Regions from separate parts of the Lysinibacillus sp. DFXJR4 genome, predicted to be linked through region 3. Evidence: riboswitches for the same ligand, from Rfam matches in the RefSeq annotation. Region 3 holds a riboswitch; each other region holds the start of a gene.
The links. A riboswitch is a leader RNA that binds a small molecule or an ion and turns the genes downstream of it on or off. The one in region 3 is predicted to bind thiamine pyrophosphate.

Region 1: it holds a riboswitch for thiamine pyrophosphate, as region 3 does, so the genes downstream of both, thiW (energy coupling factor transporter S component ThiW) here and thiC (phosphomethylpyrimidine synthase ThiC) in region 3, are expected to answer to the same signal.
Region 2: it holds a riboswitch for thiamine pyrophosphate, as region 3 does, so the genes downstream of both, thiM (hydroxyethylthiazole kinase) here and thiC (phosphomethylpyrimidine synthase ThiC) in region 3, are expected to answer to the same signal.
Region 4: it holds a riboswitch for thiamine pyrophosphate, as region 3 does, so the genes downstream of both, AC2CGN_RS18900 (ABC transporter substrate-binding protein) here and thiC (phosphomethylpyrimidine synthase ThiC) in region 3, are expected to answer to the same signal.

What each region holds. Positions count from the first base shown of each region.
Region 1 is NZ_JBXUNW010000008.1:123,148-128,758, reverse strand. Features, by position in the region: gene AC2CGN_RS16530 (cysteine desulfurase family protein) at 1-993, opposite strand, end outside; gene AC2CGN_RS16525 (iron-sulfur cluster assembly scaffold protein) at 1,003-1,356, opposite strand; gene AC2CGN_RS16520 (LuxE/PaaK family acyltransferase) at 1,371-2,549, opposite strand; gene AC2CGN_RS16515 (MFS transporter) at 2,951-4,147, shown strand; TPP riboswitch at 4,223-4,330, shown strand; gene thiW (energy coupling factor transporter S component ThiW) at 4,445-4,933, shown strand; gene AC2CGN_RS16505 (VWA domain-containing protein) at 5,061-5,611, opposite strand, start outside.
Region 2 is NZ_JBXUNW010000003.1:116,702-122,312, reverse strand. Features, by position in the region: gene thiE (thiamine phosphate synthase) at 1-426, opposite strand, end outside; gene thiD (bifunctional hydroxymethylpyrimidine kinase/phosphomethylpyrimidine kinase) at 416-1,240, opposite strand; gene thiM (hydroxyethylthiazole kinase) at 1,240-1,995, opposite strand; TPP riboswitch at 2,086-2,184, opposite strand; gene AC2CGN_RS10805 (hypothetical protein) at 2,153-2,347, opposite strand; gene mbcS (acyl-CoA synthetase MbcS) at 2,433-4,019, shown strand; gene sppA (signal peptide peptidase SppA) at 4,214-5,227, shown strand; gene AC2CGN_RS10790 (RDD family protein) at 5,240-5,611, shown strand, end outside.
Region 3 is NZ_JBXUNW010000026.1:21,138-26,748, reverse strand. Features, by position in the region: gene AC2CGN_RS24545 (methyl-accepting chemotaxis protein) at 1-1,555, shown strand, start outside; gene AC2CGN_RS24540 (AEC family transporter) at 1,701-2,633, shown strand; gene AC2CGN_RS24535 (hypothetical protein) at 2,919-3,185, shown strand; TPP riboswitch at 3,416-3,530, shown strand; gene thiC (phosphomethylpyrimidine synthase ThiC) at 3,669-5,447, shown strand; gene AC2CGN_RS24525 (catalase) at 5,571-5,611, opposite strand, start outside.
Region 4 is NZ_JBXUNW010000012.1:28,165-33,775, reverse strand. Features, by position in the region: gene parC (DNA topoisomerase IV subunit A) at 1-291, shown strand, start outside; gene AC2CGN_RS18910 (sigma-70 family RNA polymerase sigma factor) at 505-1,038, shown strand; gene AC2CGN_RS18905 (hypothetical protein) at 1,019-2,203, shown strand; TPP riboswitch at 2,269-2,379, shown strand; gene AC2CGN_RS18900 (ABC transporter substrate-binding protein) at 2,539-3,537, shown strand; gene AC2CGN_RS18895 (thiamine-binding protein) at 3,539-3,829, shown strand; gene AC2CGN_RS18890 (ABC transporter permease) at 3,829-4,599, shown strand; gene AC2CGN_RS18885 (ABC transporter ATP-binding protein) at 4,577-5,326, shown strand; gene AC2CGN_RS18880 (TatD family hydrolase) at 5,316-5,611, shown strand, end outside.

The sequences.
Region 1 (5,611 bases), on a different contig from region 3:
ACTACAGGCAGAGCCAATAGATACTGCAATACCATATGTTTGACTTAATAGAACAGCTAATGCTTCTGCTCGTATATTCAGAAAAGATAAATTAATAGTATTTGGTAATAAATCCTCACCTAACACAGGCCCATTAATTTCATAGTGTTCAATCGAATTTTCTAATTTATCTAGGAAATAGGATCTTAATGCGATTATTTTATTAGCATTATGCTCTAGCTCTTCTTTTGCCATTTCGCAGGCTTTACCAAAACCAATAATAGCTAATAGATTTTCTGTGCCACCACGAAAACCTTTTTCTTGCCCACCGCCATGAAGAAGCTGATCTAATTGACGTTCACCGTTTTTCAAGTACAATGCACCTGTGCCCTTAGGACCATATATTTTATGAGCAGCCATCGATAATGCATCCACTCCTAAATCCCGAACGTCTATCTGGATTTTGCCAATCACCTGTACAGCGTCAACATGAAAGATTATATTGCTATTGATATTCTTAACTACTCTCACCATCTCTTGAATTGGTTGAATTGAGCCGATTTCATTGTTGGCAAACATGATTGAAACAAGCGCTGTATTCTCTTGAATAGCGTTTTTTAAATCTTCAATAGCAATGAAGCCATTAGTATCAACAGGTAAATAGGTAATTTCAGCACCAAGGGTAGATAGATATCGACATACTTCCAAGGTTGCAGCATGCTCGATTTTAGAAGTGATGATGTGAAATGGGCGTTTATCCTTTGAAAAAAAATATCCTTTCAATGCAGTGTTAATCGACTCTGTACCACCAGAAGTAAAAAATATATCTGATTCTTCTGCATTAATTAATGTGGCAACATGTGAGCGTGCCTCTTCCATTTTTAATTTCGCTAACTGTCCAAAGGAGTGCGTGCTAGAGGGATTTCCAAATAGCATTATATTTTCTATCATAGTAGAAGCCACTTCCTCCCGAAGAGGAGTAGTGGCATTATAATCAAAATACCTTCCTATCATAAAAGCCTCCTAAGCTGCTGAACGTATTTGCTCAAATAACTCATGTAAAATATTTAAACAATGCATTTGAGGAGGCTCCAACTCCCCTAGCATTTTATCAATCTCATGTTGTGGTTGCTGCTTAATTTCTTCTATTGATTTATTAATGATAAATTCTGCAAATATATCAGCTGTTGCTAAAGATGTTGCACAACCATAGGCTTTATATTTTGCATCGAATATTTTCCCATCTTCTACCTTTACACTCATGAAAATTGTATCCCCACAAACAGAGTTACCAATTTTTAATTCCATATTTGCATCGGTTAGTTCTCCTGAATGTCGAGGTTTGCTAAAATAATCAACAATGATAGAATTGTACATGTTTAGATCCTTTCTTATACTTCTGCCATTTCGCTTTTAGCTTCTGCGGCATCCATATGCTTCTCTAAATTAATGGCACAGCAACCAATTTCTGCACCTGCTACTCTAGAAAGGTATACCACCTTCTGACCGTTTCTTCCGCATTCACATGTATTTTCTTTCTTTAAATACACTAAATCCTCAGTTTGAATAAATCCTGGATATGACAAGGACGTAGGGTCAAATATTGCTAAAACACCTCTTTTTCCTTGTGGTACCTCTTCAGCTAAATTTTTGGGATTTCTTAATGAAAAATGAACCCAAGGTGGTACATGCTTAGAATGCTTCTCACACTCGATAGCTAAGATATTCGATTCAACTAATCCATACATATCCCTAATATTTTCTTCAGGAATACCTAAAAATTCAGCACATTCTTTATTGTATTGTTCTCGAGGTATCTCCATACCAGAGAAGCGTTTCCAGCCCCCTAGATTGATAATCATCGTCTTTTGATCCAACTTCAAATGAATATTATTTGTTTTTAAATAATTAACCAATTTATAAATTAAAAATGGTGGTCCTATGATGTGACGCGTATGAATGTTTTGCCATTTTTCTAAAGTTTCTATTGCCTCTTTTGGTTTGAAGGATGCTCTCTTAACAAGACATCGTGTTGCATCAAACAAACCTGAGAGCATATTTAGTACTTTTACCATTCCCATTTCTGGCATTTCTTCTGGAGATGGGAATAGGAAGAGACCAGCACCACGAGAGAAGGCGAACATCTCTCTATACATTGCATATATACTAAATACGCAATTGTTTAATGTTTCCGCATCCCTTCTTGATATACTTGGGATACCACTAGTTCCTGTACTTCGCATTTCAAATTCAATATTCTCTAAAGATGTTGATAGTAATAAATGAGAATCAGGTCTTTTAAAGCTTGTCACCGGAATAAGTGGGATTTTTTGTATATCATCTAAACTTTGTACATCTGCAGGTGTTACACCGCTATCCTCGCATAGCATTCGATAAAAGCTATTGTTTTCATAATGATATTTAAAATTTTGAGAGATTAAATAACCCTTTAATTCATTAACTTTTTCTTCATCCCACTGAAATAACTGTTGAGTTGACCCAATGACTGCTGTAACTGGATTAATACCTAATTCTCTTAAATTTTCCATTGCTGCTTGAATAGTTACCATTTCATTTCCTCTCCTTTTTAATATCAATTTCTCTCGGATTCTCGGCTTTTGATTGCCTAATAAAGAACCAATAGGAAGCCGTTACACAGGAATTATTAAAGGAACATCAACCATATATCAATCACTAATTATTACAAATTTTGTAATATAGTTGACATAAAAAGATTAACATAAGAACAAATGATGTAACCCCTAATTCAATACAAGAAAAAAAGTAAATTCCACAAAAAAACTTGTGGAATTTACAAATTGAACACTACATTATTATTGCAAAATATTTATCATTTAGTAGTTTAAGAATAAACCATTGGTCCACTATTTCGTGTAATCCTAACTATTAGCAAACCATTTTTCTTTGTGATAGACTGTACTATATTTGATTAGAAAAAGGGGGGTATTCGATGACCCAGCAGAAGTCCAATAAGGCGGCTTTGTATATTTTAATGTTTAATATGTTTATCGCAATGGGGAGTATTGGGATTATTATTCCTGTAATGCCCGAGTATTTAAGAATATTTGGTGCTGCAGGACAAGTTCTAGGTATGCTTATTGCAACGTTCGCCTTCGCTCAATTCGTTTTTTCTCCAATTGCTGGGAATCTTTCGGATCAGTATGGTCGAAAAAATCTTATTATTTTCGGACTTATACTAACAGGACTTGCTCAAATCGGCTTTGGACTTTCTACAGAAGTGTGGATGCTCTTCTTAGCACGCTTTTTAGGTGGCCTTGGATCAGCCTTTGTGGCACCTCCTATTATGGCATTTGTCGCAGATGTTACAACATATGAAGAACGTGGAAAAGGGATGGGGATGCTTGGTGCTGCCATGTCTCTTGGCTTTATGATAGGACCCGGTATTGGTGGTTTCTTATCACATGTTAGCTTACATTTTCCATTTTATACAGCTGGAGCTGCGGCTATTTTGGCTTCTATTTTATCGTTCTTTTTATTACCATCTACCAAACCAAACGCAGCACAAAAAATGCATAAGCAAGACAATCTCGCGAAACAAATGGTACGTTCAGTACATATGCCTTACTTTGTTATGCTCATTATTATGATGGTATTCTCGTTCGGAATTGCTAATTTCCAAACGACTTTATCATTATTTGTTACAGAAAAGTTTCATTATACACCTGGGGATATTGCTATTATTTTAGTGGTGGGTGGTGCTTTTGGTGTAGTTGTACAAATGTTTGTTATTACACCACTCTTTAATCGCTATGGTGAAATGAAGGTCGTATTAGTCAATTTATTTATTGCAGCCATATCGATCTACTTAATATTATTCGTATCTGGGTTTGCCCTTATTTTAGTTGTTGCGACAATCTTCTCGACAGCCACAACATTAATTCGTCCTGCTGTTAACACACTGATCTCCAAGCTTGCCGAAAATGAGCAAGGATTTGCAGCAGGTCTGAATAATGCTTATATGAGTCTTGGCAATATGATTGGTCCAGCATTGGCAGGTATTTTATTTGATTGGAATATGAATAGCCCTTATATATTTGGTGCTATTATTTTGATGGCTTGCTTCTTCCTTGCCCTTATCTGGACAATGAAAAAAGCACCGCATCTTATGCAGCCTGATTCCAAATAATCTGAAAAGTTATTGACTATTATTAGTAGTATGATACATTTATGTTGTTACAATGCTAAACAGAAATTGAATAATTATTACCACTAGGGGAGTCTTTAAAAGGCTGAGACGTATATGACCATATACGGACCCTTTGAACCTGATCTAGTTCATACTAGCGGAGGGAAGTGGCGACATCTTGCTTTTTGATATGTAAATGCAAGGCCGCTTCCTATTTGTTTTCAGGGAGCGGCCTTTTTGTGCTCGCCAGTTTAGCAGAGATAACAATTCATTTTATATTTCAAGGGAGTGTAACTTATGTCAGTTCGAAAATTAACCATCATGGCCTTATTAGTGGCAATTGCCATAGCAGGTTCTACCTTCGTTTCAATTCCAACAGGGATTGCGCGAGCTTATCCGATACAACATGCCATCAATGTCATCGGTGCCATTCTACTCGGACCAATACCAACTATTATCATTGCCCTTACTACAGCGATTATTCGTATTTTAACAGGGACAGGCTCCCTATTAGCCATTCCTGGCAGTGTCATTGGCGCATTTTGTGCAGCACTGGCTTATAAATACAGTGGTATGCCTTGGCTAGCGGGCGTTGGTGAAATAGTAGGAACTGGCATTATCGCCTCCCTCATTGCCGTACCATATGCATATATCTTAATGGGGACATCCGTAGCATCAATGTTTTTCATGCCTGCCTTTTTAACCTCTAGTATTATTGGTGCTATTTTTGGTGTGGCAATTGCTAGTAGTTTACGAAATACTGCACTTATTAAAAATTTTCGTTAAATTTTTCAGAGCAAGGATTTCCCTCTTGAGCAGGGTTTCCCTTTGAACGAAAGCTTCTTCCTTTTCACTTTAAAACGCAAAAACAGTGCAAAATAATCAATCATTTTGCACTGTCATTTAATCCAAATTATCTTTTCTTCATGCCCTTTAATAGTTGAGCAACATTTGTATCCTCTGCCTGTGTGGTTTTATTTTCAACAAGCTGCTCTTTTTTCTTCGACTTAGCAAAGAAGCTCCAGCCAAAGCGTCGGATTGTAATATCGATGAAGAACAGTAGCATACCTGCTAATATAAGCCATGTTGCTATATTTTGACGATCTGCGCCTTTCTTCGTAAATTCACGAAATACCTCCTTCGGTTCTTTCAAAACAGAGCCACCCGTTTGCTTTGTCAGTTCTTCCACCAGCTCATCGTTTACAGGTCGTAACTCATATTCAGCACTGTAAGGCACACTTATACCCGCTTGAAAAATAGCTTGATCTTCATCAGCGATACGGAAGAAAATTAACCCTGGCTCCGCTTGTACAACTGCTCGAATCTGAGAGGCTGAAATAGCTTCAAGCTGTGTTTCAAGTTCTTCTCCTGCTTCATTGACAGCAACGACATCTAAAAAAGCTGCTTCATTGGTAGGATCTGTAATAACAAATGAACCATCCGATTCTAAACGTACGTCGTAGG
Region 2 (5,611 bases), on a different contig from region 3:
ATCGCTTTTAGATGTAGTTGCAAAAATGGGACCAATTCCTACATAATCTGCTCCATATTGTAGAGCAGTTTCCAATTCAGCATGAGAATGAACTGAAACACCTAGTATCATCTTTCCAATTTTTTTACGAATTTTAGATACAGGGAAATCCTCCTGACCAATATGGATTCCATCTGCCTTAAGTTTTACTGCAAGCTCTACATCATCATTGATAATAAACGGCACATTATACTGCTGACAAAGCTTTTGACAATGACGAGCAAAATTTTCATATTCTTGTCCTGTTAATGCACGAGGTCCCTTTTCTCGAAGCTGAAACATGGTGATCCCATGCTGTAAAGCTTTTTCAAGAACTTGTATTGGCTTCTGATGGATAACATTACCTGTGCCCATTATAAAATATAGCTGTAAATCCTTACGATTCATGAATAATCACCTCACAGCTCTCCTTATAGTTTTGATAGGCAAAATGATTTGTCGGCCCATGCCCATTACCTAGAGCTAAATCATACGTTATTGCTAATTGAATAAATTTTTTTGCTTCGATAATTGCTTCTTTTATAGGAAGACCACTGCCCAAAAAAGCAGTTATGGCTGCTGAAAACGTACAGCCAGTACCATGTGTATTTTTTGATGAAATACGAGGAGTTTGCATAGAAAAAGAATGTCCATCTTTAAAAAATATATAATCAATGGCAAAATTCTTATCTGCTAAATGACCTCCTTTTATAATGACACATTGTACTCCAGTTTGTAGCAAGAGCTTGGCTACTTCTTTTATATCAGCTAAAGTGTTAATTTCTTTGCCAGTAAGCGTTTCGGCCTCTGGAATATTCGGAGTCACAATGGTTGCCACTGGCAGTAGAAGATTAATGATAGCATCAATGGCATCTTGTTGTAATAAGCTTTCTCCGCCCTTTGCAATCATCACAGGATCTACAATAAGTGGAACTTTGGTATTAGCCATTATTTGTGCAATAGTTTGTATAATGGCTGAGGAAAATAGCATGCCTGTTTTCATAGCACTAATTGGGAAATCCTCCAATAGTGCCTGTAGTTGTTGCTCAACAAAGCTTGCCTCAATGGGCATTACCCCTGATACACCAAGTGTATTTTGTGCGGTCAAAGCTGTAATGACAGAAGTTCCAAACACCTTTAATTCCTGAAAGGTTTTTAAATCAGCCTGTATACCAGCACCGCCGCCACTATCAGATCCAGCAATTGTCGTAACAACCTGCATTATCGTTCACCGTCCTTTGAAAGACGATATAGTTCATTCAATACAGCAATTTGAAAATCACCGATGTATTGTGTAGTAGAACCGGCTTGTTCAGCAATTTTTTTATAACATCTTAGTACATCTACTAATTGGTTATAGGGCTGATTGTCAGATACAAAAGCAGCGCAACAAATGGCACTTAATAAGCAGCCAGTACCGGTGACCTCTGTCATATGAGGATTTCCGCCTGTAATCCATTGTTGGTGATTTCCATCAGTTATGAAATCTTTTTCACCTGTGACAATCACTATACAATGATACAACTGAGCAATTCTTTTTGCTTCATCCTCTAAGGAAATGGAACCTGTTCCACTGTCTACACCTTTTTGCTGCCATTTTACGTTGGCAATTGCGGCAAGCTCTCCAATATTGCAGCGAATTACTGCAAATTCAATCTCTTCTAATAGTTGCTTTACGGTTTGTTTTCGGTAAGTTGTGGCTCCAGCGCCAACTGGATCTAACACTACTGGTATGCCAAGTGCATTGGCTTTTTTTCCTGCAAGTATCATGGATTCTTTCGTTTTGTCATTAAGGGTACCAATATTTATTAATAAGCTTGAGGCAATTGCAACCATTTCCTCAACCTCGTCATTGCCATCAGCCATAACTGGTGAGGCACCGATTGCTAAAAGCCCGTTTGCTTGAAAATTTGCCACTACATAATTTGTAATGCAATGAATTAGTGGGCTTTTTTTACGGATAGTTTGAAAAACCATTTTAAGTCCTCCTTTGTTGGATGGACGTAAGCATGCAAAAAAGGCTCTTTTTTGTGCAAAAAATACACGCAAAAGAGCCTTTCATCAATGAATTAGATGTGAATTGCTCCCTACGTCAGTATTAACTAACAGGTTCAAAGGGTCAGGTTTTACCTTCTCAACTCCAAATGAGTCCCCCTGCAATCTTGCTTTTAGTTGACCAAAATGTACCATACTTTTCTTTCCTGTTCAATAGATAGTTTTTATCTTCATTTAGCAAATGTAGTTCTGTAGCGACAGCTACAATTACACCTAGGCGAAATTGATTGATGAACGTGACTGATGCCATATAGCAAAGTATGATAGTTGTCATGACTTTTCTAAAATAGAGTGCGAACCATTGAAAATGATAAAAATGGAGTTTTATAATGAGTCATAGCATAAGGGAGGCATTTGCCATGAAAAGACAGGATTTAATTGCACCTGAATGGTACAATATTACAGAGGAAATTGAAAAATATGCACAGGATGCAAACAAGAATGCGCTCATTATTTATGATGAAAATGATGATGTTCAGTTTATTACATACGCACATTTACTGGCAAAGGCAAATCAGGCAGCACATGTTTTTACAAAACAAGGTTTAACAAAAGGTGATGTACTTATCGTGATGGTGCCTAGATCAGTAGAAGCCTATATTGTCTATATTGCTGCTTTAAAAGCTGGTATAACAATTATTCCTAGTTCAGAAATGCTAAGAGCGAAGGATATAGAATATCGTATAAACCACGCTCATGCAAAGGGCATTGTTGCATATGAGCCATATATTGAGCAATTTGATAATGTGAAAAACTTACAGGGCTTGCAGCAATTCGTAATAGGTACTGCTCACGAACCTTGGCAGTCATTACTTCAAAAAATGCAAGAACAACCAACAGACTACATAAGTTCAACGCCAACGAAAAGTTCAGACAAGGCATTTTTAGCTTATACAAGTGGTACAACAGGCAATCCTAAGGCAGCAGTACATACACATAGCTGGGGATTTGCACATTTACGAACAACAGCTCCAAATTGGTTAGGCGTACAGGAAGATGACATTGTTTGGGCTACGGCAGCTCCAGGTTGGCAAAAATGGATTTGGAGTCCATTCCTCGCTACATTAGGAAGTGGTGCAACCGCATTTGTGTACAAAGGCAAATTTAATGCAGCAACATATCTTACACTTCTAGAGAAATTCAATATTAATATTCTGTGCTGTACACCAACTGAATATCGATTTATGGCTGCACTAGAAAATTTACAAGATTTTAATTTAGAAAGTGTTCGTGAAGCTGTCTCAGCAGGAGAGCCTCTAAATAGCGATGTAATAAAAATGTTTGTGGATACTTTCGGTTTACAGGTAAGAGATGGCTATGGGCAAACTGAAAATACATTACTGGTTGGAACAATGGTAGGTATGGAGGCTAGAATTGGCTCAATGGGAAAACCAACTTCAGGAAATACAGTAGAAATTATAGATGATTTTGGACATCCTGTTGCAGTTGGAGAAGTAGGCGATATTGCTGTTCATCGTGCAACGCCTGCGTTATTTAAAAAATATTTACATGACCCTGAGCGTACCAGCTTACAATTTAGAGGAGATTGGTATATCACTGGTGATCGAGCATATAAAGATGTAGATGGTTATTTTTGGTTTGAGGGGCGAGGAGATGATGTTATTATTTCATCCGGCTATACAATAGGACCCTTTGAAGTAGAAGACGCTCTCATCAAACATGCTACAGTAAAAGAAGCGGCAGTTGTAGCAAGTCCAGATGAAGTTCGAGGAAATATTGTAAAGGCATTTGTGGTACTTAATGATGGAGAGATAGGAAATGATAATCTTATTAAACAACTTCAAAATCATGTAAAAGCTTTAACAGCACCATATAAATATCCTCGGGCCATTGAATTTGTAACAGAATTGCCAAAGACTTCTTCAGGCAAAATCCGTCGTATTGAATTGCGTCAACAAGAAAAAAATAAATGTAATATTAAATAGTTATAGATTTACTTTTTGTCGAAAAATAATTTCCTAGGAAATAATGTCGAAAATCAAAGTTCATGAATTTTTATTGAGCTTTGATTTTTTTATGATATTCGGTAATATTAATTAGCAAACTTATAAATAGTATTGCAAAAAAATGAAACATATTAGAAAGTTATTCGTATAACGTGTAGAGGAGGCGGAAAGACATGAATGTAAAAAGGTGGACTGCTTTAATTATTGCAGGTGTATTACTTGTATTTTCTTTAGGTATCAACACTGTATTTGCAATTTTTAAATCAGATTTCTTTGGTAATTTTGACAGCATAATGGCTGGAAATGATTTGTCAGTTATGGAGACAGTTATCGAAAATGGTAATATGGATAAGCGGATAGCCTATTTAAAGATTGATGGAGCAATACAAGATATTGGCTCAAGTTCGTTATGGCAACCAGTAGCATATGACCATCAATTCTTTTTAGAGCAATTAGATAATATTTTAAATGATGATTCGATACAAGGTATTGTTTTAAGTGTCAATTCACCAGGTGGTGGTGTTAAAGAATCTGCAGAAATTTATAAAAGACTATTAAAAATTAAAGAAGAGCGACAAATACCAATTTATGTTTCTATGGATTCAATGGCTGCATCAGGAGGTTACTATATTTCAGCACCAGCCGATAAAATATTTGCACAACGTGATACAATAACAGGTTCAATAGGTGTCATTATGCAATCAATTAATTATCAGGCTTTGGCAGAAAAAGTTGGTATTAAGTATGAGACGTTTAAATCTGGTGAGCATAAGGACATGCTAAGTCCTATGCGGGAAGTAACAGCAGAAGAGCGTGCCATGATGCAGGATATGATTAATGAATCATATGAGGAATTCGTTGATATTGTTGAAAAAGGACGTAACATGTCTGAAGCAGAAGTTAAAAAAGTTGCTGATGGTCGAATACTAAGTGGTACAAAGGCACTTGAATCCGGCTTAATTGATGAAATTGGTGATCAGGAAGCCACGATTACTGCATTACGCGAAGATTTTGGTTTACAAGATGCTGAATTATTTGAGTATTCATATGAAATGGGTGGCTGGCAGTCATATGTTGGCATGAAGATTGGATCTGTCTTTGGTCCATCTACTGAGGAAAAAATGCTGATGAAAATCATGACAGATTATAAAGCACCAAAAATGATGTACTTATACGGCGAATACTAAGGGGGGAGCACAATGACAAACCATGAAATTGTTATGCAAGGTTCATCCTCTCTCAGTAATACGTTACTAATTGATCAATCCGAAAAAACGATTATGAATAAAAACTACGCTAAAAAAACAGCAGGATTTTGGATCCGTTTTTGGGCATTTTTATTAGATGGATTTATTATTACAGCAGTTGGTGGCATTTTCATTAACCCTATTTTTTATGTAATGGATTGGTCATTATCTGAAACAGTATGGTATGCACCCATTTCAATAATCACTGCTATCCTCTATTATAGTTATTTCGTCCTGATGACAAAGTTTTTTGGGCAAACATTAGGGAAAATGGTATTTGGATTACGTGTGGTTTCACTAAAGCATGATAAACTTACCTGGTCC
Region 3 (5,611 bases):
AGTCTTAATGACAACTATTTCTGTTCCATTAGTAAATGCTTCAGGGTCATTTTTTGGCATATTAACGGCTGATTTATCCATTGACTATCTAACTGAATTGACAGAGTCGGTCAAGCCAGATGGTGGTTATGCTGCGATTATTACAAATAAAGGGATTTTAACAGCGAATAGTCTTGGTGCCACACTAAATGGATTGGATATGCAGGAACATTTAGATTGGACAAGCATTAAACAAACGATGGATAGTGGCGAAGTAAAAAGCATGTACATGGACTCTGACGAATTGAAAGAAAATTCATTCAATGTCTTTTCACCAATGGTATTAGAGGGAGTTGGTGAAACATGGACTGTCCAAATGGTACTACCTAAATCAAAAATTCTAGAGACTTATAATCAGGTGTTTATTTTTACAATTGTTGCCTCTATTATTATAGTGGTTTTAATGTCTGCTGCTAGTGCCCTATTCATTTATAGACAATTGAAGCCATTAAAGTTTTTACGTGCATCTATTGAAATGGCGGCTGCTGGTGATTTAACACAAAAAGTGGATGAGAAATATATTAAAGCTGATGAGATTGGGGCTGTTGCATTGGCTTATAATAATATGCTAGATCAAACGAATAGTGCCATAAAAACAGTGCTAAATTCTACGACATTACTGAATCAATCTTCCCATCATGTTCATGAGACATTTAATGAAATAGTGGCTTCAAGTCAGGAGGTTTCTGTAGCAATTAATGAAATTGCTCAAGGTGCATCTAAGCAATCTGAGGATACGGAGGAGACAAACTATCGAATGATTGATTTATCCGATCAAATTGATGCTATTACAGCTTTATCGAATGAAATGGATGAGCTGTCAAATAAAACAAAAGCCACTACTGATAAAGGCATGCAAGAGGTTGAAAGCTTACGTGACCGTAATGCGGAGACCAATGCCATGAATGGTCGTATTCAGCAGCAAATGGAGTCTCTGGCATCTAATATCGCCAATATTAACCAAATAATCACATCTATTCAAGGCATTACGGAGCAAACGAATTTATTAGCCTTAAATGCAAGTATAGAAGCAGCACGTGCTGGAGAGCATGGCAAAGGCTTTGCAGTTGTTGCAGAGGAAGTACGAAAGCTAGCAGAGCAATCAAAAAACGAAACAGATATAATTAAGCAAACAGTGGATAGTATACTTGTAAATTCCAAGCAAACCGTTGCTGTTATTGCTTCAAATGCAGAGCTTATGCAGTCACAAAATGAGTCTGTACAAAGCACAGAGGTCGCATTTAAAGACAACAGTGAGCTATCAAACTCTATCGCCTCCTCGATAAATGAGCTAATGGCTAAGCTATCGGATATGTTGGAGCATAAAAATCAAGCAATTATGGCAATCCAAAGTATTTCTGCTATTTCAGAGGAGACAGCTGCATCTGCAGAACAGGTAAGTGCCTCTGCTATCGACCAACAAGCAGAGCTACAAAAGGTGGGAGAATCCATCAATAATATGAATGAGATTTCAAAGGAATTACAAGAGGTTGTTAATCGATTTAAGCTAGCTTAATAATGAAGAACTGTCTAAGAGGTATTGAAGGTTACCTAAAGCAGTTCTTTTTTATTGGAGAAGGCTAGTTCTATTCTCTCTTTGGGACAGATTGACCTAGCGGAAAAACAGCACTACTATAAGAAAGGAGAGGAGGAGAAATGCTATGATGTACCTCGGTATGATTTTCTTCCAGATTGTTGCTCCTATTTTAGTGCTTCTTGTGCTTGGCGCGATATTGCAAAAGAAATTTTGCTTCAATCTAAAAGCGCTCTCTCAGCTTATTACCTATTGCTTCATGCCTGCCGCTGTTTTTGTTAATTTATATGAAACAAGCGTGGAGCTCTCTGTGCTTGGAGAAGTTGCGATATTTATTGTCCTTTTTATCGGCAGTCAAATGGTGCTAAGCCATTTTTTAGCGAAAGGACTTGGTTTAGTTAAAACAGAGGCTGCGGTATTTAAAAATAGTGTTGTCCTTATTAATTCAGGAAACTATGGAATTCCTGTTGCACAAATGATATTTGTGACACAACCAATCGGCGTAGCGATACAGGTTATTTTGGTGATATTCCAAAATATGACTACCTATACATATGGCTTATACAACTTAATTTCCTCAACAAAATCAGGTATATCCATTGTAAAGGATTTTCTTAAGATGCCTATCATTCATGCCCTTATTATAGGGGTGGCAATGAACTATTTTAATCTTGCAGTGCCACAGTTTATTAAAATTCCAATAGATCATGTTGCAGACGGTTTTATTGCTGTGGCATTAATCACGTTAGGTGCCCAATTATCACAGCTTGAAATAAAATCCATGTTTAATAAAACAGTCATTATTAGCTGTTTTACACGACTAATTTTGGGACCAGCAGTTGCTTTATTCATTATTTATATACTCGGTCTAGATGGGGTAGTGGCACAATCATTATTTATTGCTAGCGCTTTTCCAACATCCCGAAATAGTTCTAGTTTAGCATTAGAATATGATATCGAATCAGCAACAGCCGCACAAACTGTTTTATTTTCAACAATAGTGAGCTGTATTACAGTAACAATCGTTATTTATCTAGCAGAATTATTATTTCTTTCATAACATATGACGTAAAAAAAGGAATAGGCTTATGGCTTATTGCTTTTTTTTATGCTCCAAAAGCAAAATAAAGAAAAGTACTAAAAAATAAAAGTGTTTTTATTAGTTGTTGTAATTGTAAATATATACATAGGGTAAATAGATACTAAATAATATTCAAAGGGGTGTTCATAGCTTTGCGTAAAGGGATGAAGTTATGGAAAAATTTATCATCTTATTAGTTGCTATTATAATTGTTTTTAGTGTTGATCTAGGTCTTATTGTCTATAAAAGTACAAAAAGAATAATATGATTCTAGCAAGAAATGTCGTGAACCAGCTTGATTCAGAGAGGTATGAACAGCTAGTTAAAAATCCAAATAACCACTCACTTAATGTTGAAATTGTTGCATATGTTGGACTAGATATTGAGAGCTCCATTATTTACGGCATTCAAAAATCTGCTGTAACGAAGTACTTGCCTATACTTTTAGGCATAGTCATTTTATTGAATGTCGTTATGATGACTACATTGTATTTGTATATGCGGAAATCATTAAAACAATTGAAGAAATGACGGCAGGAATTATGCAGATTTCAGACTCTGTTTCTTCCGTTATGAAAAGCTCCTCCAATACAGCCAATCTTATGAAGCACAGTCAATCTGGAGCGGCAATGATTACGGCTCGCATCTGAGCAGGTAAAGCGTTTAGAGTTTATGAAGCAAAAATATAAACTCTGAAGGAAAAAATAGTAATGAAGCTTCCATCTCTTAGCAATATCTGTTACACTAGCATCAAACTTAATAGCATTGACTAGGGGAGTCTGATGAGTCAGGCTGAGAGGGAAACGCATAGAGGTTTCTTGACCCTTTGGACCTGATCTGGCTCATACCAGCGTGGGAAAGTTAAGAAATTATTGCGTGCTCTTTACAATGCGATAATTATACCTTTTACAATCATAGCCGGATCCAAAATTTTTTGGATTCGGTTTTTATTTTTGTTGGGGTGAGCTAGATTCGGTCCTTGTATGAATTTTCTATAAGGGAGAGAAGTAGGTCATGACAACAGTTAGCGAAAAGAACATTACGATTATGTCGAGCTTTGAGGGGAGTAAAAAGGTTTATGTAGAGGGTTCGAGACCGGATATTTTGGTGCCGATGCGTGAAATTGCATTAAGTCCAACAACAGGAAGCTTTGGAGAAGAGAAAAATGCTCCAGTTCGTGTATATGATACGAGCGGTCCATATACTGACCCTGCCTATAAGGTAGATATTACGAGGGGCTTACCAGCGTTGCGAAGTAAATGGATTAGAGAGCGAGGGGATGTTGAGGAGTATGTAGGGCGAACTATTAAACCAGAGGATAATGGCTTCCGCAATGCTGATGATCCACGTATTCAAGAAAACGTTTTTCCTGAGCTATCTAGGAAACCTATACGTGCGAAAAAGGGGAGAAATATCACACAGCTTCATTATGCACGAAAGGGAATTATAACACCGGAAATGGAGTTTGTAGCAATTCGTGAAAATATGGAACCTGAATTTGTTCGCTCTGAAATTGCAGCGGGGCGAGCGATTATGCCTTCTAATATTAATCATCCTGAGGCTGAGCCAATGATTATAGGACGTAGCTTCCATGTGAAAATTAATGCTAATATTGGGAATTCAGCAGTATCATCTTCTATTGCAGAAGAGGTGGAGAAAATGACTTGGGCAACACGCTGGGGTGCTGATAATATAATGGATTTATCGACTGGTAAGCACATTCATACGACACGTGAATGGATTATCCGTAATGCTGCGGTGCCAGTTGGAACAGTGCCAATTTACCAAGCACTTGAAAAGGTAAACGGTGTAGCTGAGGATTTAACATGGGAGGTGTATCGTGATACGTTAATCGAGCAGGCAGAGCAAGGCGTTGATTACTTCACGATTCATGCAGGCGTACTGTTGCGTTATGTGCCACTAACAGCCAATCGTGTGACAGGCATTGTGTCACGCGGAGGTTCAATTATGGCGCAATGGTGCTTATATCATCATCAAGAGAACTTTTTATATACACATTTTGAAGAAATCTGTGAAATCATGAAAACATATGATGTTGCCTTCTCGTTAGGGGATGGCTTACGTCCTGGATCGATTGCAGATGCTAATGACGAGGCACAGTTTGCAGAGCTTGAAACGTTAGGAGAATTAACACAGATTGCCTGGAAGCATGATGTACAGGTGATGGTGGAGGGGCCAGGCCACGTGCCGATGCATTTGATTAAAGAAAATATGGACAAGCAATTAGAGGTGTGCAAGGAGGCTCCGTTCTATACTTTAGGACCACTGACAACAGATATTGCACCTGGCTATGATCATATTACATCTGCTATTGGTGCGGCAATGATAGGTTGGTTTGGTACGGCAATGCTATGCTACGTGACACCAAAAGAGCATCTGGGCTTACCAAATCGAGAGGACGTTCGTGTAGGGGTGATTACGTATAAAATTGCTGCACACGCGGCTGATTTAGCGAAGGGACATCCGGGAGCACAGCAGCGAGATGATGCACTTTCAAAGGCACGTTTTGAATTCCGTTGGCGCGATCAATTCAACCTGTCTTTAGATCCAGAGCGTGCAGTTGAATACCATGATGAAACATTACCAGCAGAGGGGGCAAAAACTGCGCACTTCTGTTCAATGTGTGGGCCTAAGTTCTGTAGTATGAGAATCTCGCAGGATATTCGTAACTATGCAAAAGAAAAAGATTTAAATACGACAGAGGCAATTCATCAAGGGATGCAGGAAAAGGCTGAGGAATTTAAGAAAGCAGGCAGTCAGATTTATCAATAATAATGTAATGAAGGTTTGTGTTTATTTAGGCACAAACCTTTTTCGTTGAATAAAAAACTCCATGTGAAGTGTGGCTCACATGGAGTTAAAGTTGGATTTGGATATCAATAATAGATGGAAGAATTAAACGTTAGATGGTTGTTTCACGTATGGATTAGAAAGAT
Region 4 (5,611 bases), on a different contig from region 3:
GCTGTGAAGAAAATGAATGTAGCTGAAGTTGAGATGGCAAGTCGCGCAAAACGGGGCTTAAAGGTGTTAACAGAATTAAAAGCAAATCCTCATCGTATCGTTGCAGTAGTCAAAGCTACAGATGAGGAGCATGTTATCATTGAAACTGAAAAAGGTGTGCAAGAGGTTATTGATGTACAAGCATTAACACGAGCAGATCGTCATTCAAATGGCTCATTCAAGGTAGATATTGCAACTGATGGACAGATTTCACACGTATTAACTGCAAAAAAAGAACAAAACCCAAGCTAGATTGATGAAGCCTCTTTATAAGATTAAAGTCGATTTGCCACAAAACTGTGATGCAAATCGACTTTTTTTAGTTTTAAAGTGCCCTTCGTTATGAATGCAGGGTTTTTAATTTTTATTCAGCAAATGCCATTAATATAAAATTAATGAAAAGGTGAAACCAACAAGCATTGTGCTTTGTCTAACTTATACAAATTGAAGAAGGGAGGGAATTGCTTGGAGAAACAACAAAGAGATATACATTTACGGGAGGTTATGGATTTATACGGTCATTACTTACTTCGACTAGCTTATACATATGTAAAAAATAAAGAAAGGGCAGAGGATATTGTACAGGAAGTATTCATCCGCTATTACATTCATATGGAGCAATTTGAAGGGCGTTCTAGTGTCAAAACTTACTTATACCGTATGGTCGTCAACGAGTGTCATAATTACTTTAAAAGCTGGGCATATCGGAAAACAGAGTTAACTAGTCTTTTTAAAAAGCAGGAAGCCTCTATTTCAGTGGAATCACAAATTTTAAAGCAGGAGGAAATGGATGTAATTGCTCACAGCATTACTACATTAGAAACGAAATATCGAGAGGTCCTTTGGCTTTATTACTATGATGAACTATCTATCACAGAAATCGCATCCATTTTACAATGTTCAATCAATACAGTGAAAACAAGGCTAGCAAGAGGGAGAAAACGAGTAGGCATCCAATTAGAAAAGGAGGGATTTTATAATGGAAATGAATTTACGTAATCGATTAAAGGCTACAATACCAGATCAAATAGCATTAACTTCCCAAAAAAAAGAAGAGATTTTAGAAGCTGCTCATGTAAGATTGGAGCAACAGCAAACCCCTGTAAAAAAACATATGTGGAAGCCCTTTGCGGTAGGAATTTCAGCTTTAGCTCTTACGGCTTTATTAAGTTATCCAGTTATAGATGAAATAAAGGAACAATTGACAATATCGCAAATAACTGAGCAATCCTATGAAGAAATTAGTATCCCTGGTCGATCTGCTGATACATTATTTACAGCTGACTTTGATGATGCAACGAACTCCTTTTATTATTACGAAGGCAATACCATTTATTCCTACGCACTCGATACACATATTGAAAAAGCGGAAGTAACAAGTGAATTCCCTATTTCAAAAATGTTAGTAAATGAAAATTGGCTTGTTTGGATGGCTGATGATAGGAATTCTGTGTTTGTAAAAAATAGAGAAACATTAGAGATCAAAGGCTTTTCTACGGATACTTTTATAGATTTTGAAGATGATACACTACTGACAACAATATCTGATACAACGACAGGTCATACCATTTATAGCTTAACAAATCTGCGTACAAACGAGGTAAAACAATTTAAACAAGCCTTTGATAATAGTGCAGTAAGTCAGCCAATTTATCAAGACAATAAATTGCTCCTACCAAGTGCCTTTAAAAAAGATGGAATAGAAACAGTTCGCTTTACACTCTATGATGTTGGAACAGAAAAAGAAAAGCAATATGATTTCCCTTTTAAAGGCATACATGACGTGGCACTTACTGACCATAAAATCTATGCTTCCTTTAGATCTGGAGAAAGCTTAGAGACAGGATATGTTGATTTAGAAGATGGCTCCTATCATAAACTTGATGGTAAAAAAGCCATTACTTTAACAGCCTATCAAAATAAGTTTGCTCTATACGAATGGATACCGAAGGAGGAACATTACCGCTTTAGATTATATCAAGTCGAAGAAGATGGTTCATTAACACCACTTTACGACTTTAAAGATATTTCATTAATCCTCTTTGAGCCACGTTATACTAAGGAAGGGACATTACAGGTATTTGGGATAAATGAAAAGTATCTCACGGAGGATGGAATTCATGAAGCGAAAGATGCTGCAATTAAAATATTTTTACAGCGTTAATATTAAATAGAGCCTTGTCAATTGCAGTGAGATATGGGTATAATAATCATCGAAAAGTTCATATGGAAAGAATGTAGGGGGGCTGGTAGTTGCCAGCTGAGATTGTGTCCGTTAGATGCTGACCCTTTGAACCTGATTTGGCTCGTACCAGCGTAGGGAACATCTATTCAAAAAAAGTAAATTTTTGATATTGATTGACAACGTCTGGGAGAAATCCTGGGCGTTTTTTTGTTAAATGTACATATCTTGGGTGCAGATAATCCATAAATACGCTTTCTTCTGGTTAGAGCATTCCTTCATGAACACTTTCACACTACTTACTGGGAGGATTCAGCATGAAAAAATGGTTATTGGTTCTTATGGCTGCCCTTTTAACATTAGCGGGCTGTAGCGAAAAAGAGGATACCAAAAAGGATGAGCATGCGTTAAAGAAGGTGTCCGTTGTACTTGATTGGATGCCAAATACAAATCATACAGGGCTATATGTTGCTAAGAAATTAGGTTATTTTGAAGAGCAGGGCTTAGATGTTGATATCTTACAACCTGGTGACGCAGGAGCAGATCAGCTTGTAGCATCTGGCAAGGCACAATTTGGCGTAAGCTATCAGGAGGGAATTACACAGGCTCGTGTACAGGGTGTACCTCTGGTATCGATTGCGGCGATTATTCAGCATAATACTTCTGGCTTTGCCTCAATCGCCTCCAAAGGTATTACATCACCGAAGAAATTTGAAGGTAAAACATATGGCGGCTGGGGAGCTCCACTAGAGCAGGCCGTACTACAATCATTAATGCAAACTGAAAATGCAGATATTAATAAATTAGATATTATTAATGCTGGCGATATAGATTTCTTTACAATGATGAAAAAAGATATTGATTTTGCATGGATTTATTATGCTTGGACTGGGATTGAAGCTGAGCTTCGTGATGAAAAACTGAACATGCTGTATTTAACAGATTATAGTGACCAACTGGATTATTATACACCCGTTCTTGCTACAAATGAAAAAATGATTAAAGATGATCCAAAGACCGTTGAAGCATTTATCGCTGCCGTGGCAAAGGGCTATGAATACGCGATCAGTAATCCAGGTGAGGCGGCAGATGTTTTACTTGAGGCAGTACCTGATTTAGATAAAGACCTTGTGCATAAAAGTCAGGAGTGGCTGGCAAATAAATATCAGGATGACGCTGCTCAATGGGGCGAGCAAAAGCTAGCTGTCTGGGAAAACTATGCGAAGTGGATGACTAGCAACAACGTTTTAGAGGGCGAATTTAACGCAGAACAAGCATTTACAAACGACTTTTTACCGAAAAAGGAGACGAAGTAACATGGCAAACTCATTAATCAGTGTACAAATTATTCCGAAAACAGAAAAATATGAAGATGTGATTCCATTTGTCGATGCGGCCATTGCTATTATTGATGCATCAGGCGTGAAATATGAGGTGCATCCTTTAGAAACGACGATGGAGGGGGAGCTGACAACGTTACTACAAATTATAGAACGAATGAATAACAAAATGATAGAGCTTGGGGCTATCAATGTTATTACACAAGTGAAAATTTTATATCAGCCATCAGGTATTACTATGGATACATTAACGGAGAAATACCAGTGATGAAGCAGGCAATACAAAAGGGAAGGTCGATAATTTTTATCGCCTTCCTCTTATTCATATGGGAGCTAATCGTGCGTTTGGCAGATATCCCTCATTGGTTATTGCCGGCACCAAGTGCTATTTTAGCAGAAGGGGTACGATCGTTTGAAACATTTTTGCCTCATGCCTTCGCAACCGTGCAATTAGCTTTACTAGGACTTACAATTGGCATATGTTGTGGACTAGCAGTTGCTGTGCTCCTACATCGTTTTTCATTTATTCGAGAGCTATTTTATCCCATTCTTATTATGTCACAAAACGTTCCAATACTTGTCCTAGCGCCCTTGTTAATTATTTGGTTTGGCTTTGGTTTATTACCTAAGCTTATCATTATTTGCCTAGTATGCTTTTTTCCGATTGTTATTGCAGCAATGGATGGCTTTCGTCAAACCTCACCAGAGTTGAAGCATTATTTTGAGATGATTGGGGCAACAAAGGCACAAACCTTTTGGAAGTTAGAATGGCCATTTGCATATCCATCTATTTTTTCGGGTATTAAAATTGCCGCTACCTACAGCGTTATGGGGGCTGTTATTGCGGAGTGGCTAGGTGCTAAAAAGGGTATTGGGGTCTATATGACATTGGCACAGTCATCATTTCGTACAGATCGTGTGTTTGTGGCCATTTTGGCTATTATATGTTTAAGTTTAGTGTTATTTACCGCTATTCGACTGCTAGAAAAAATCATTGTGAAGGGGAGAGGATTCCATGCTAAGCGTTCAAAATATTGATAAATCCTTTAATTCTCTTCAGGTCATTCAAGATTTATCCTTTGAGGTTAAGGACGGTGAATTTGTGGCAATCATTGGTCCATCTGGTAGCGGGAAAAGCACACTATTTCAACTAATTGGTGGTGTTTCTTCTATTGATAAGGGAGCCATTTTATTAGATGGTACAGATATACAGCAGAACAGAGGAACAATTGGCTATATGCCTCAGCAACCCTGTTTACTACCATGGCGAACCATTTTAGAAAATGTCACAATTGTAGAAGAGCTTCAGCAAAAGCCGAATGTGGAACTTGCCAAGGAGTGGTTAGCAAAAGTGGGTCTTGCTTCATTTATAAATGCCTATCCGAATGAACTATCTGGCGGTATGCAACAGCGAGTGTCCTTTATCCGTGCAATCGTTACTGACAAGCCTATATTATGCTTAGATGAGCCATTTTCTGCACTAGATGAGTTTACGAGACTGGAAATGCAGGCTTGGCTATTATCCATTTGGGAAAAATATCGAAAATCCATTTTATTTGTTACCCATAGTATTGAGGAAGCGCTATTTTTGGCAGATCGGATTATTGTGCTATCAAAACGGCCAGCAACAATTAAACAAGAAATAGTTGTTCCGTTTGCACGACCACGACAAGAGAAAATTCGTCATTCTGAGACATTTACAGCATTAAAAGAACAATTATTTATGTTTTTAAAAGAAGAAAAGGATGATGTTTATGTTGATTGATGCTCATATTCATTTAGATCAGTATCAAGACAATGATATACCCTCTTTACTAGAGGAGGCAGAATATGTTATTGCTGTCAGTATGAATCTTGCATCATGTGAAAAAACGTGGATGCTATCGAAAGCCTATAAAAATGTAAAGGCTGCATTTGGCTTTCATCCTGAGCAAGTCTTACCTAGTAAAATGGAAATGGATGCTTTATTTGATTGGATACGTCAACATGCACATGAAATGATAGCAATAGGGGAAGTAGGTTTGCCTTATTATTTAAAGCAAGAAAAATC